3 regions of the Xanthomonas euroxanthea genome follow, and region 2 is predicted to be linked to each of the others. Evidence: predicted binding sites of a transcription regulator. Region 2 holds the regulator's gene; each other region holds the start of a gene.

Region 1 (4,827 bases), 1.2 Mb from region 2:
GACCTTGCCGACCACTTCGCCCCCTTGCGAGGCAACGCGTGCGGCGCCGATCGCCAGCTGATTGGCCTGGCGTGCGCTTTCGGCATTCTGCCTGACGGTGGAGGTGAGTTCTTCCATTGATGCTGCGGTTTCTTCGAGATTGGCCGCCTGCTGTTCGGTCCGTTGCGACAGGTCCTGGTTGCCGGCGGCGATTTCGCTGGCCGCGGAGTTGATCGACACGGCCGATTGCTGGATGTTGCCGACGATCTGCGCCAGCTGGTTGGCCGTGGCGTTGGCGTCATCGCGCATCTGTGCGAAGACACCGCGGAATTCGCCACTCATGCGTGCGGTGAGGTCGCCTGCGGCGATGGACTGCAGCAACGACGACAGCGACTGCAGGTTGCCGTCGGCCGTGGACATCAGGTGGTTGAGGCTTTCGACCATGATGCGGAAGTCGAACTGGAAGTGCTCGGCATCGCCGCGCGCGCTGAAGTCGCCATTGGCCGCGGCCTGGGCGAGATGCTTGATCTGGTGATTCATCGCCGACAGGTTGAGCTTGACCTGCGACATGGTGTCGCTGAAAACGGCCTTTTCGCCGGGCAGCGGCTGCATGTCTTCGGAGAGTTCGCCAACGGCATACCGCCCCATGATGCGTGCCAGATCGGTTTGCACTGCCACATGCGAGGCAACCAGCAGGTTGGTGTCGTTGGCCATGCGCCCGTAGTCGCCCGGGAAGGCCGCCGCATCGATACGGAAGCTGATCTGGCCGTTGTCGTGATGCCTGGCCATGTCGGTTTGCGCGGTGATCAGGTTACGCAGCTGCAGCTGCATCTTGTCCATGGCCTTGAGCAGGCGGCCGGTTTCGTCGTTGGCGCTGGTGTGCACATCGTTGTGCAGGTTGCCGGCTGCAATGGCCTCCGCAGTGCGTGTGGCCTGGCTGAGCGGCTGGGTCAGGCTGCGGGTGATCAACCAGGCCAGCAGTGCACTGATGGCCAGCGCGGTGATGCCGCCACTGGCCAGGATGACCTTGCCACGATGCATCGAGGCAACGGCGGTTTGATAGGCTTCCTTGCTGAGCCGGCGCTCCAGCTCGGCATTGGCGCGGATGGCCGCCTGCTGTGCGTCCATCGCGACGGCGGCGTCGCCCTGCAGCAAATCCTGCGCTTGCTGGTTCTGGTCGTGAATGCCGTACTGGAGAATCTGGTTGTTGAACTTCACCGACACGTCGCGCTTTTCCTGCAGCAGCTGGAGCGCGTTCTTTTCAGGGGCACTGCTCGGCAAGGCCGTCAGTGCGTCATGCGCCTCCTTGTAGCGTGCACGGTTTTTTTCGATCATCTCCATGCTGCGGCGGTTGGCGGCATCGCCGGACACCATCACGATGTCGCGCAGGCCGATCGCCACATTGGTATTGGCGTCGAGCATTTCCGAGGACAGCTGGATCTTCTCCATGTTGCTGTTGACGATGGTATCCAGCTCGAAACGGGCGTTGGACATGGTGACCAGGCCGGTCGCAACAAGCAGGCCCGACAATAGGATCAAGATGCCAAAGGCCATGCCCAGGCGACGGCCGACATTGAGGCGTTGCAGATATGTATTCATTACCGCATCCAGGTAGTGCAGCTGAGGGGCTCGATGAATGGGTCATCCACCAGAGCGTCTTGCCCAGCTAACGGCCGGATCGCGACGAGCTAAAGGTACGTATCTGAAATGACTTAGATTGAATTCATCGTGCGGAAGAAATTTCCCGACAGCCGTCCGCAGCGGCCTGACACCCGTGCATGCACTGCGTGTTTGTGGCGTCTATCGCTGGATCGAAGCATGCCAACCGCAGAACGATTTTCCGACGTTTCGCCGACATGTGGCGACCTCCTGGAGCGCAGCGGATGCTTTGACAGGATCGCATCCGCTATGTATCGCAATACCTGCAATCCGCTTGTCTTTGGTAAGCGCCGGTGCTGGTGCAGCGGCGTGTTCCGGCGATGCGATCTACTCTGATGCCATGCGGCAAGGGCCTTGCCACGTGCACCTTGCAAGCCGGCATGGCCGGCTGCTGAAGCGGCGCCGCGCATCGCGCGTGAGGCGTCACGCGCATGGCGGCACTGTGGCTCTTGCGCTCAACCTTCCAGCGCAGCAAGTACCTCGGCATGAAGCTGCTCGGCGCCGCTTTCAGTATTGAAGCGTGCAAAGATTTCCTCGCCGGAGAGCAGGCCGACCCGGACCGAGTGGCAATACGATCCGAAGTTTTCGCCTGCGTTGAAGGGATCGCTGATGACGGAGATGTGGTTGAGGCGGACCCGGGTGGTGCCAAACTTGATGAACATCTGCAATCTCCTGTGTGAGCGCCCAGTTTCCCACTTTGTCGGGCAGCGCAGAAGCCGGCCTCACGCATCCGTCGACCCAGCACGTACACTGCCGTCCCCTGAAGCCGAGCCCGCCCGATGTCCGATCCGATCCGTCTCGATAAATGCGTGGCCGCGCGGTTTGGCTGCTCGCGTGGAGAGGCGCAGCAATACATCGAGGGCGGCTGGGTCAGTGTGGACGGGGTCGTGGTCGAAGAGCCGCAAGCCCTGGCGACCGCGGCGCAGGTGACGCTGGCGGAAAACGCCGTGCTCGAACCTGCCGAGCCTGCCACGCTGCTGCTGCACAAACCGGCAGGCATGAGCGCCGAGGCGGCACTGGCACTGGCTACTGCGGAAACGCGCAGCGCCCTGGACCAGCTCGAGATGCGTGTGCTCAAGCGGCACTTCCTGCGTCTGCACGCGCCGCTGCCGTTGGAGGACGCGGCGAGCGGTTTGCTGGTACTGAGCCAGGACGGCCGCGTCCTGCGCAGGCTCAGCGCCGACGCCACCTCCATCGAACAGGAATTCCTGGTGGAGGTGCGCGGGGAGCTGCGCCCATATGGCATGGCGCGGCTTGCGCATGGCCTGGTGTATCAGCAGCGCAGCCTGTCGCCGTGCAAGGTGAGCTGGCAGAACGAGGAGCGTCTGCGCTTTGCGATCAAGCACGTGCAACCCGGCCAGCTGCGTTACATGTGCGGTGAGGTCGGGCTGGAGGTGGTCAGCATCCGGCGCCTGCGCGTGGGCCGCGTGTCGCTGGGCAAGCTGGCCATCGGCCAATGGCGCTATCTGCCGACAGGCGAGCGTTTCTGACGGGCAGCACGTGTTGGATGCGCGTGGCTGCCATGCGGCGGCATGCCGCTGCTGCCGACATGTATGCAGCAAGCATTGCGTAACCGCACCATGGCGGTGTCACTGCCCGGCGCCGTTGTTCAGGCCATTGCGGCATTGATGCGCTGTCAGGCCCGCACGTAAACGTAGCGACCGTGCCGGGCAATAGCGACGCGCGTCGGCCGAGTCTTGCGCGCTCGGCAATGCACTGCGATTGCGCGGTGAGCGCAAGCTGCGTTGCGCATCCCGATGCCGGGGTCGCCTGGTTCGTGGCTTACTTCTTGTTGCGTTTTTTCTTGGCGCGCGTCACCAGCCAGAACACAACGGCAATCACGCCGACGACCAGAATGATGAAGGCCGGTGACAGAAACGAATTGTCGCCCATGGGAATTTCCTGAAAATCTTCGCAGCCAAGTGCTGCACTGACGTCAGCCTAGCGAGCGGCCTGCTTGATGGCGTGAAATACGCTGCATCGGCCGCGCGCAACCGCGCCGCGTCGCCTGGCCCCGCAAGCGCGCGCGACGGCTGCAAGCGCGCTCGCGTGCATCTGCCTGCCGACGCAGCGGCTGCAATACAGGCGCGACCGAGCACGTGTTCGCCTGCCGGCGGCAAGCTGACAGGTCTGCAGCCGGAAGCGCAGGAACAGCAGCGACCAGCCACCTGCTAGGGAGAGGCTGGCAAACCAATGCATCCGACGGCGTCGCGCAAGCTCAGCCAAGGCGGATATCGGCACGGATCCAGCTGCAGGTTCGGGAATCTCGTAAGGTCCGCTGGAGCACAGGCGCAGTGGTCGCACACGCATCAGATGGTTCGACGGCGCACTCGAGCGAGCCGCCTGTGCGTGCGCACGGCTGACTTCTTCGCCTGAAAGGCGCGCGCATCCACGCTGGTGGACGACCAACCACGACCCAGGCGCGTCACGCGATGCCGGCGATGTTCCGGCGGGGGGCGTGCTCAGCGCCTCGCGAGTTGAACGGCCCAACAGGCCTCGCGTCCGGTGGCTGCAGTTTAAATGGGGCGTGCGGCACGTAAATCGGGACTGCGCCGACAGCGTGTCGGGTCAACCCCGACGATCGTCAAGCCGTCGGGCTGCGCTCGTCCCCGAGCGCAGCCATGTCAGGTCAGGGGAAGGTTGCGCTGCAGCGGAAGCCGGCGCAGTCGATCTGCACCGTACTGCCGCCACTGCAGGCGGCGGTGAAACGCGTGGCGCTGTGTGCCTGCACCGTGCCGCAATTCAGGCCGCTGCTGATGCCCTGGGCGCGTGTGCTGGCCGATTCGGTGGACATCGCCGGGCCCGCAGGTGTAACCGTGGCTGCGGCCTTGCTGGCCGGTGCTGCTGTGCCTGCCTGCACAGGCGGGGCGACCTCGCCTGCCAGCGGCAGCGTGACGGCTTCGCTGGGTCCACTTTCGGTGCCGGAGGCGGTTGCCGCGACGTGTGCGTTGTCGCCCTGTAACGGCTGGCCGCGGTCCTCGCGGTGGCGGTCGAAGCTCAGCGTCTGTCCGAATACCAGCTGGATCCAGCTCGGGTAGGTGTAGCCGGTGCCCTTGCTGTGATCGACAATGGCGCCGATCGCGCCGCCGATCAGGATGTTGCCCCAGATCCCGATGTTGGCGCGCGAGATGGAGCGACCGGCGGCATTGCGCTGACCGGGCAGCACGCAGCTGACTTCCAGGTCGCGCG
Region 2 (4,827 bases):
GTCTGCGGGGCGTGCAGCACTTCGACCACGCGGGCCAGCGGCAATGCATAGACTGCTTCGCCGGCCTGCACCAGCAGGGTCGGCAGGATCGCCAGGGTCAGCGGCACGCGGATCATGAAACGGCTGCCGCGCCCCAGTTCGGACTGGATCTGGATCTGCCCGCTGAGTTCGCGGATGCGCGATTGCACCACGTCCATGCCCACGCCACGGCCGGAGATGTCGGTGACCTCGGCCTTGGTCGAGAAGCCCGGCATGAAGATCAGATGCAGGCACTCGTCGGTGCTCAGGCGGGCGGCGGCTTCGGCGTCGATCAGGCCTTTGTTGCGGGCGATCTCGCGCAGGCGCTCGGGGTCGATGCCGGCGCCGTCGTCCTGGATCTCGATGCTGACGTAGTCGCCCTCCTGCTGCGCGGACAGCCGCACATGGCCGCTGCGCGGCTTGCCTGTGGCTTCGCGCAGGGCCGGCGATTCGATGCCGTGGTCGATCGCATTGCGCACCAGGTGCACCAGCGGGTCGGCCAGGGCCTCGACCAGGTTGCGGTCCAGTTCCGTCTCGGCGCCGATCAGCTCCAGCTCCACTTCCTTGGACAGGGTGCGCGCGACATCGCGGGCCACCTTGGGAAAGCGCGAGAACACCTTGCTGACCGGTTGCATGCGGGTGCGCATCACCGCGGTCTGCAGGCGTGCGGTGGCGATGTCCAGCGTGCTGACCGCGCGGTCGAGTTCCTCGTCGCGCAGGCGGGTGCGCAGGGTCTTGAGGCGATTGCGCGACAGCACCAGTTCGCCGATCAGGTTGACGATGGCATCCAGGCGCTTGGTGTCCACGCGCACGGTCTGCTCGGCGTCGGCTCCCTTGGCCGCCGCCTTGGGCGCGGCCTTGGCGCCGGGCGCAGCGGCGCCATGTGCGTCGTCGGGTGCGGGCGCTGCGGCGGCGGCCTTGGGCGCGGCCTTGACCGCCGGCGGGCCGCTCTTGGCATCGAACTGCGCAATCAGCGAGGCCGGTGCATGCGGCACGGCTTCGCCCGAGCCCATTGCATCCAGCATGGCCTGCAGGTAATCCAGCGACTGCTGCGCGGCATCGAAGTGATGCGCCTGCAACACCGCCTGGCCGGAGCGCGCCATGCCCAGGGTTTCCTCGGCGGCGTGGCAGAGCTCGACCATCGGCTTGATCGCCAGAAAGCCGGCGCCGCCCTTGAGCGTGTGGAAGCCGCGGAACACCGCGTTCAGCTGGTCGGCTTCGTCAGGTGCCTGTTCCAGCGACACCAGCTGTTCGCCGAGGCGGTCCAGGATTTCCTGGGCCTCGACGATGAAATCGGCAGCAATATCGTCTGGAACAGCACTCATGGTTACAACCCCAATCCGGACAGCAGGTCATCGGCGTCGTCCTGCGACACCGCGTGACGGTCCAGGCCCTTGACTGCAGGACCGGCAAGACCGCCGTCGTCTTTCTTCGGCTCTGGATTCTTCGGCGGCAGGCCGAGCGCACCGAAGCCCTCGTGCACGCGCCGGACGATGCCGGCCACGCGACGGATGATCTGCCCGCTCAGGTCCTGGTAGCTCTGCGCCAGCGACAGCTCGGTCAGGTTGTGGCGCATCTTGTCCATCAGCGCGCCCTGGTCCTGATTGAGCCCACCGTCGCGTAGCTGGTTGGCCAGCTCACGGCATTCCTCGACCAGATCCAGCGTGCGATGGCTGGCCTTCTCGGTCATCTCCACCACGTGGTCCAGGCGCGAACACGCATCGTCCAGCTCGCCGGCTTCCTCGGGCACGGTGGGCAACTCGCCCAGCGCCTGGCCGAGTTCGCGCGCAAGCCGGCTCAGGCCCTGCATCATCGGGCGCGTGCGCAGGGCGGCGAGGTGGTCGACCTCGCGCTTCCACGCAGCTTCGTCACCGCTTTCCAGTGCATCGAGCGCGCCCTGCAGGCGGTCGATCAACGCGGCGCGTTCGGCATTGGTGTCCACGGTGGCGTTCATCAGGCGGTCGCCGCCAGACGTTCGAACACCTTGCCCAGCTTCTCTTCCAGCGTCTGCGCGGTGAACGGCTTGATGATGTAGCCGTTCACGCCGCACTGGGCCGCTTCGATGATCTGCTCGCGCTTGGCTTCGGCGGTCACCATCATCACCGGCAGGTGCTTGAGCTTGGCGTCGGCGCGGATGTTGCGCAGCAGGTCGATGCCGGTCATGCCGGGCATGTTCCAGTCGGTGACCACGAAATCGAACGGGCCAGCCCGCAACGCCGCCAATGCGCTGTTGCCGTCTTCGGCCTCTGCGGTATTGGTGAAGCCAAGATCGCCCAACAGATTCTTGACGATGCGCCGCATCGTCGAGAAGTCGTCCACGATCAAAATCCGCATGTTCTTGTTCACATCAAGCTCCTAACACTAAAAAATACGCGAAAAAATCATTCGTCAATTTCGACACCGGCATCGGCCAGTTCGAAGACCTTGAGGCGGCCGCGCAGACGCACCACCGCCTGGCCATGGATCTGGCACACGCGCGATTCGCTGACACCGAGCACGGCGCCGATTTCTTTCAGGTTCAATTCCTGTTCGTAGTACAGCGACAGCACCAGCTGCTCGCGCTCGGGCAACTGGCCGATGGCCTTGCCCAGCTCGCGGCCGAACTCGCCGCGCTCCATCATCTGCTGCGGATTGGGGCCACCCTTGGCGGTGGTGTCCAGCTCGCCGTGATCCTCGATCCGCGACTCCAGGCTCAGCACCTGGCCGCGGGCGGCATCTTCCATCAGACGCAGGTAGTCCGGCAGCGGCATCTCCATCGCGGCGGCCACTTCGGTGGCGGCGGCTGCGCGGCCGGTGTGCTGCTCAATCTTGCGCACGGCCGCGGCGGCATCGCGTGCGCGTCGGTGCACCGAGCGCGGCACCCAGTCGCCACGGCGGATCTCGTCGATCATCGAGCCGCGGATGCGGATCGAGGCATAGGTCTCGAACGAGGCGCCCTGCTCGGAATCGTAACTGCGCGAGGCTTCGATCAGGCCGATCATGCCGGCCTGGATCAGGTCGTCCACTTCCACGCTCGCCGGCAGGCGCGCGGCCAGATGGTGGGCGATGCGGCGCACCAGGTCGGCGTGCTGGGTGACGATGTCATTGGCGTTGTTGCGCTGCACGGCACGGTACTGCGCGGTGGCCGTGGTTGCGGTAGCGGTGCTCATGCGGCCACTCCCCGTTGGATGATGCGTTCGACGAAGAATTCGACGTTGCCGCGGGACACGGTCGGGGCCTGCCAGCGCGAGGTACGGCGAGCGATTTCTGCAATGGCCTGCGCCGACGGACTGGCGGGGTAGGCCTTGATGACCGGTTGCTGGCGCTGTACCGACAGGCGCAACCAGTCGTCCTGCGGCACGTGGCCGAGGTAGTTCAGCGACACGTCGCCGAGGAATTTTTCGCAGACCCGCGACAGCTTGTCGTACAGCAGGCGGCCTTCGTTGGGGTCGCGCACCATGTTGGCGATGATCTGCAGGCGGTCCACGCCGCGTTCGCGCGAGAGCACCTTGATCAGCGCGTAGGCGTCGGTGATCGAGGCCGGCTCGTCGCAGACCACCACCACGGTGTCCTGGGCGGCCTGGCAGAAGGTCAGCACGCTGTCGGTGATGCCGGCGGCGGTGTCGATGACCATCACGTCCAGGTCGCGTTCCAGTTCGGAGAACACGTTGACCAGGCCGATGTGCTGGGCCGGGGCCAGTTCGGCCATGTGGCGGCGACCGGAGGCGGCCGGGACCACCAGCACGCCGCCGGGACCTTCGATGATCACCTCGTCCAGCGTGCAGCGGCCGGCGATCAGGTCGGCCAGGGTGTACTTGGGCGACAGGCCCAGCACCACGTCCAGGTTGGCCAGGCCCAGGTCGGCGTCCAGCAGCAGGGTGCGCTTGCCCATGTCGGCCAGCGCCACGGCCAGGTTGGCGGAGATGTTGGTTTTGCCCACGCCGCCCTTGCCACCGGTCACGGCAATGGTGCGCACCGGGCCCAAAGGCTCGGGACGGGTCGCCGACAGGGGGAAGGCGTTGGTCAGCTTGGCGTATTCACGCGACTGCATGGTTGTGCTCCGGAGTACAGGGCTTATCGGCAGCGCGCCGCAAATCTTCAAGGCGAAGAACGAGACTGGCGGCATTGGCGCGGTGCAGGTCGTCGGGGACCCGCTGTCCGTCAGTCACCCAGGTGATGGGCATTTGGTGATCGACGACGACCGACAGCGCACTACCGAAGCGGCCGGTCTCGTCAAGTTTGGTCAGCACCACGCCCTGGGGCTTGGCGTGGGCGAAGCGGCGCACGACCTCGTCGAGGTCGGAAAAGTGCGCGTTGGCAGGCAGCACCAGCAGCGAGGTGACCTGGTGCGCGGCGCGCAGCCAGTTCAGCTGGGCGGCCAGGGCGCGGTCGCGCTGGCCCATGCCGGCGGTGTCGATCAGCACCAGCTTGTAGTCGCGCAGGCGCTCGAGCAGTTCCAGCAGGCTCTCGGCGCTGTCGGCCTCGTGCACGGCGATGCCGAGCTGACGGCCGTAGCTGTGCAGCTGCTCGCGGCCGCCGACGCGCTGGGTGTCGGTGGTGACCAGGGCCACGTCGCGCGGGGCGTGCTGGGCGGCGAAGCGCTGCGCCAGCTTGGCGATGGTGGTGGTCTTGCCGGCACCGGTCGGGCCGACCAGGGCGATCACGCCGCCGCGTTCCAGCGGGTCGACCGGGGCCACCGGCAGGCGCTTGGACAGCAGGCCCAGCATCAGCCCGCGGCCGCGGTGCAATTCGGTATCGGCCGGGATCTGCAGCGCCACATCGCGGATCAGGCCGGCGTCGAAGCCATAGTCGTCCATCAGCTCCAGGGCC
Region 3 (4,827 bases), 240 kb from region 2:
GGCCGGGGACGCGCTGCAGATCACCGGCGAGCCGGAGATCGTGCTGGCCGATGCACGCGATGCGGAAGTGCTGGTGTTCGACCTGCCGCAGTAAACGGCACCAGCCCGGCATGCAGCGTGCTGCAGACAATGCGGCACGCTGCGCGCTGGAGACTGGCCGACAGCACAAAGCCCGCTTCCGGCGGGCTTTTTTGTGCTCAGACGATCAGCCTGCAAGGCACCGGCGATGCCGCTGCCATGCATGGCGCCATGCATCGACGCCGCCGCGCATCAGCACATCCCTGCGCGGGGATCACGCGGCCTGCGGCTTGGCGAGCGGCTTGATCGGGGCCTCGCTGCGCACAGCCGCCGCCCCGGTGTCGCGATCACCTTCGCCATCGCCATTGACCAAGGCAAACAGCGCATCGGCATCGGCTTCCAGCACACGCGCCGAGCGCGCCAGGTCGTCGACCATCTGCGCCTGGTCTCGCGCCTGCACACCGATCGATTGCAGCGCGGTATTGGCGGTGGAAATGTCCCGCGCCTGCTCCTGGCTGGCAGCGGCAATCTGCTCCACGGTCGCGGTGACGCGCAGCACCGAGCCGACCATGTCCTGCATCACCACACCGGCCTGCTCGGCCAGGCGCGAACCATCGCCCACCTGGTCTGTCGCATTGTCGATCAAGCCACGGATCTCCTTCGCCGAGACGCTGCAGCGCTGCGCCAGGCTACGCACCTCGGTCGCCACCACGGCAAATCCACGGCCCTGCTCGCCAGCACGTGCCGCTTCCACGGCGGCATTCAAGGCCAGGATATTGGTCTGGAACGCAATGCCGTCGATCACCTCGATGATCTGGCCGATACGATCGGTCGCCGAGCGGATGCCGGCCGTGGTCTTGACCATGTCGGCGATGACGGTGGCGCCACGTCGCGCAACATCGGCCGATGCTTCGGCCATGCGCTGGGCCGAATTGGCGCTGTCGGAATTGGTGCGGACGGTCTCTGCCAGTTGGTCGATGGTGGTCGAGGTCTGCGCCACCGCTGCCGACTGCGTGGACGAGCGGCTCACCAGCTCCTGGTTGCTGACCGAAATATGGTGTGCCTCGCGCTGCACGTTCTGCGCGATGCTCAGTGTCTGCTGCATCAACTGCCCCATGCGCTCGGCAGAGCGCACCTGGTCGGTGACATCGGTGGCGTACTTGACCACCTTGTACGGCCGCCCGGACACGTCCAGGATCGGGTTGTAGGACGCCTGGATCCATACCGAACTGCCATCCTTGTGCAGCCGACGGTAGCGGCCCGCATCGAACTGGCCACGCGCCAGCTTTGTCCAGAAATGCCGGTAGTCTTCGGAGGCGCCGTAGCTTGCGTCGACGAAGATGCGGTGATGCTGGCCGATCGCTTCCTCGGCGGAGTACCCCAAAATGGCCAGGAAGTTGTCGTTGGCGGTCAGCACACGCCCTTCCAGATCGAACTCGATCACGCCCATGACCTTGTCGATGGCCTGAATGCGGCCATCGGCATCGGCCGAATCGATCACCTGACGGGTCACATCGGTGGCGTACTTGACCACCTTGTACGGCCGCCCGTGCTCGTCGAGGACGGGATTGTAGGACGCCTGGATCCACACCTCCCGACCGTCCTTGCCGATGCGCTTGTAGCGGCCCGCGTCGAACGCGCCGCGCCCAAGCTTGTCCCAGAACGCGCGATAGGCCGCCGACTGACGCGTTTGCGCGTCCACGAACATGCCGTGATGCTTGCCGCGGATCTCATCGAGCCGGTAGCCCATGGCCGCAAGGAAATTCTCGTTGGCATCGAGCACCGTGCCGTCCAGCGAAAACTCGATGACCGCCATGACCTTGTCGATCGCATCGATGCGGCCTTCGAAATCGGCGGTCTGGCGCACCTGCGCAGTGATGTCGGTGGCGTACTTGACCACCCGATAGGCCTTGCCCGCACGATCCAGCAACGGGTTGTAGGAGGCGTTGATCCATACCTCGCGCCCATGCTTGTCCAGGCGACAGAACTGCCCGGCGTTGAAATCGCCGCGGCGCAGCGCCTGCCAGAACTGCCGGTAGCTTTCGCTGTCGCGGTCGCCAGGAGTCACGAACATGCGGTGATGCTGACCGACGACTTCGTCCAGCCGGTAGCCCATCAGTGACAGGAAGTTCTGGTTCACATGCAGGATGCGGCCATCCAGATCGAACTCGATCACCGCCATCACCCGGTCCACGGCATCGGCCTTGTGCTGCAGCCCACGGCTCCGGGAAGAAAACAGGCGTCCAAGCAGCGGCGGTAGGCGCATCGGGTTGAGATCCGAAAGAGGTGTCACAGCCTTAGCGACCCATGCCCGGGTTACTTGAATCGCTGCCTACGGCACGTTTGTGGCAATTCAGACGCTGCCGCCGGTGCGGCTGCCGGCGTTGCGCCGGCGCCCTGCCTGCAATCGTCATCACCACGTCGACACAAATGAAAACGCCCGCAAATCATGGATTTGCGGGCGTTCAAAACACTGGCGGAGCGAGAGGGATTCGAACCCTCGATAGAGCTTTTGACCCTATACTCCCTTAGCAGGGGAGCCCCTTCAGCCGCTCGGGCATCGCTCCAGTTTTTGCGTCCTGCCGCGGTGTCCGTCGCAGGCCGCGAAGAATACCGGGTAAGAGGGGCTAACGTAAACCCTTTATGACGATCAATTCGAAGAATCGTCGCCGTGATGCGCACCGGAAGCGACCGGCTCATCCCCACGCTGGATCCGCTGATAGATTTCTTCGCGGTGTACAGCAACATCTTTCGGTGCGGTGATGCCGATGCGCACCTGATTACCCTTGACGCCGAGTACGGTCACAGTGACCGAGTCGCCGATCATCAAGGTTTCGCCTACCCGGCGAGTGAGGATCAACATTTTGCAAATCTCCTGGAACCGGTGGGCTTCCCACCAGCATCGGCGGCCGATTGATAAGGCCCGCCCTAGGTAAAGGGAATAGACCGGAAATGGTAGCGGGACACCCTGCCAACCAGCAAGGCATACCAGCACAAGTGTTCAGCCCAAGTGTTGCTTGACCCAGGAGGGCACGCCGTCGAGCGCGGTCGCAAGGGCGGGACCATCCTCGCCACCACCCTGGGCGAGATCCGGACGACCGCCGCCCTTGCCCCCAATCTGACTGGCGATATGGCCGAGGAGTTCCCCCGCCTTCACCTTGCCAGTTGGGCTGCCATTCACACCGGCCACGAGCGCAACCTTGCCACCGGCGGCACCTGCCAACACGATGACCGAATCGCCCAGTTGCTGCTTGAGACGATCCATCGCATCGCGCAGCGCCTTGGCATCGAAACCCTCCAGACGCACGGCGACCACCTTGACGCCTGCCACGTCGACGGCACTGGAACCCAGGTCCGCAGTGGCACCGGAGGCCAGCTTGGCCTTGAGCGACTCCAGCTCACGCTCAAGCCGCTTCTGACGCTCGGTGAGCGCGCGCACCTTGTCGACCACCTCGGTAGCGTTGCCGCCGAGCAGGCTGGCCGCCTCGAACATACGTCGCTCTTCATCGGCGACATGATCCAACGCGCCCTGCCCGGTCACCGCTTCGATGCGACGCACGCCCGAGGACACACCGCCTTCGGAGGTGATCTTGAACAGGCCGATATCGCCGGTACGGGTCACGTGCGTGCCACCGCAGAGTTCGGTGGAATAGCCGCCCATCTTCAGCACGCGCACGTTCTCGCCGTACTTTTCGCCGAACAAGGCCATCGCGCCGAAATCCAGCGCTTCCTGCATCGCCATGTTGTGCACTTCGACGCTGTGGTTGGTGCGCACCTCTGCGTTGACCTTGCGTTCGATCACAGCAAGCTCTTCGGGCGTGATCGGCTGGAAGTGCGAGAAGTCGAAGCGCAAGCGGTCCGGCGCCACCAGCGAGCCCTTCTGCTGCACATGCGTGCCCAGCACCTCGCGCAGGGCCGCATGCAGCAGATGCGTGGCCGAGTGGTTGAGGATGGTCTTGCCACGACGCTGCACGTCGATGCCGCCCGCCAGCACATCGCCCACTGCCAGCGTACCCTCGGTGATGCGCCCCACATGGCCATGGAACTGGCCGGCAAATTTCTGGGTGTCGACGATCTCGATGGAGACATCGCCACCGCTCAGCTGGCCGCTATCACCGACCTGGCCACCGGATTCGGCGTAGAACGGCGTGCGATCGGTGAATACGATGACCTCGTCGCCGGCTTGCGCGCGCTCGACCGGGCGGCCCTGCTTGAGCAACGCCACCACCTTGAGCGCATCGGCGTCATAGGCTTCATAGCCCAGAAACACCGTCGGCGACATGGTGGCGACCAGATCGGCCGGCAATGCGACGCCACCGCCGAACTTGCCGGCGGCACGCGCGGTCTCGCGCTGACGCTCCATGGCGAACTCGAAGCCCTCCATGTCCACGCGCAAGCCACGCTCGCGTGCAATGTCGGAGGTCAGATCGACCGGAAATCCATAGGTGTCGAAGAGGCGGAAGGCATCGGCGCCGGGAATCACTTCCTGCGAGCGCGCGGCAACCTCGTCGAAGATCTTCATGCCGGCGTCCAGCGTCTCGGCAAAGCGCTCCTCTTCGGCCAGCAGCGCCCGCGTAACGGTCTCCCGTGCGACCACCAGTTCGGGATAGGCCTCGCCCATCAGCTCGACCAGGGTCGGCACCATCTTGCTGAAGAACGGCTGGCGCACCCCCAGCATCCAGCCATGCCGCAGCGCACGCCGGATGATCCGGCGCAGCACATAACCACGGCCCTCGTTGGACGGCAGCACACCATCGACGATCAGGAACGAACAGGCGCGGATGTGATCGGCGATCACCCGCAGCGACT

Evidence for each region. The regulator FliA, encoded in region 2, starts transcription of late flagellar genes. The targets are predictions, from matches to a motif close to TAAAGTTTNNCNNNCNNNGGCCGATAA.
Region 1: a site for FliA is predicted at 1,646-1,672, ahead of H7A86_RS15090 (methyl-accepting chemotaxis protein). Genes of this name have one in related genera too.
Region 3: a site for FliA is predicted at 2,316-2,342, ahead of H7A86_RS09165 (methyl-accepting chemotaxis protein). Genes of this name have one in related genera too.

Annotation. Positions count from the first base shown of each region.
Region 1 is NZ_LR861803.1:3,593,530-3,598,356, reverse strand. It holds gene H7A86_RS15090 (methyl-accepting chemotaxis protein) at 1-1,578, opposite strand, end outside; gene H7A86_RS15085 (hypothetical protein) at 2,094-2,300, opposite strand; gene H7A86_RS15080 (rRNA pseudouridine synthase) at 2,418-3,128, shown strand; gene H7A86_RS15075 (hypothetical protein) at 4,268-4,827, opposite strand, start outside.
Region 2 is NZ_LR861803.1:2,367,867-2,372,693, forward strand. It holds gene H7A86_RS10040 (chemotaxis protein CheA) at 1-1,343, opposite strand, end outside; gene H7A86_RS10045 (protein phosphatase CheZ) at 1,346-1,972, opposite strand; gene cheY (chemotaxis response regulator CheY) at 1,972-2,364, opposite strand; gene H7A86_RS10055 (RNA polymerase sigma factor FliA) at 2,400-3,167, opposite strand; gene H7A86_RS10060 (MinD/ParA family protein) at 3,164-4,048, opposite strand; gene flhF (flagellar biosynthesis GTPase FlhF) at 4,035-4,827, opposite strand, start outside.
Region 3 is NZ_LR861803.1:2,127,339-2,132,165, reverse strand. It holds gene H7A86_RS09170 (pirin family protein) at 1-94, shown strand, start outside; gene H7A86_RS09165 (methyl-accepting chemotaxis protein) at 293-2,257, opposite strand; tRNA gene H7A86_RS09160 (tRNA-Ser) at 2,493-2,585, opposite strand; gene csrA (carbon storage regulator CsrA) at 2,669-2,881, opposite strand; gene alaS (alanine--tRNA ligase) at 3,020-4,827, opposite strand, start outside.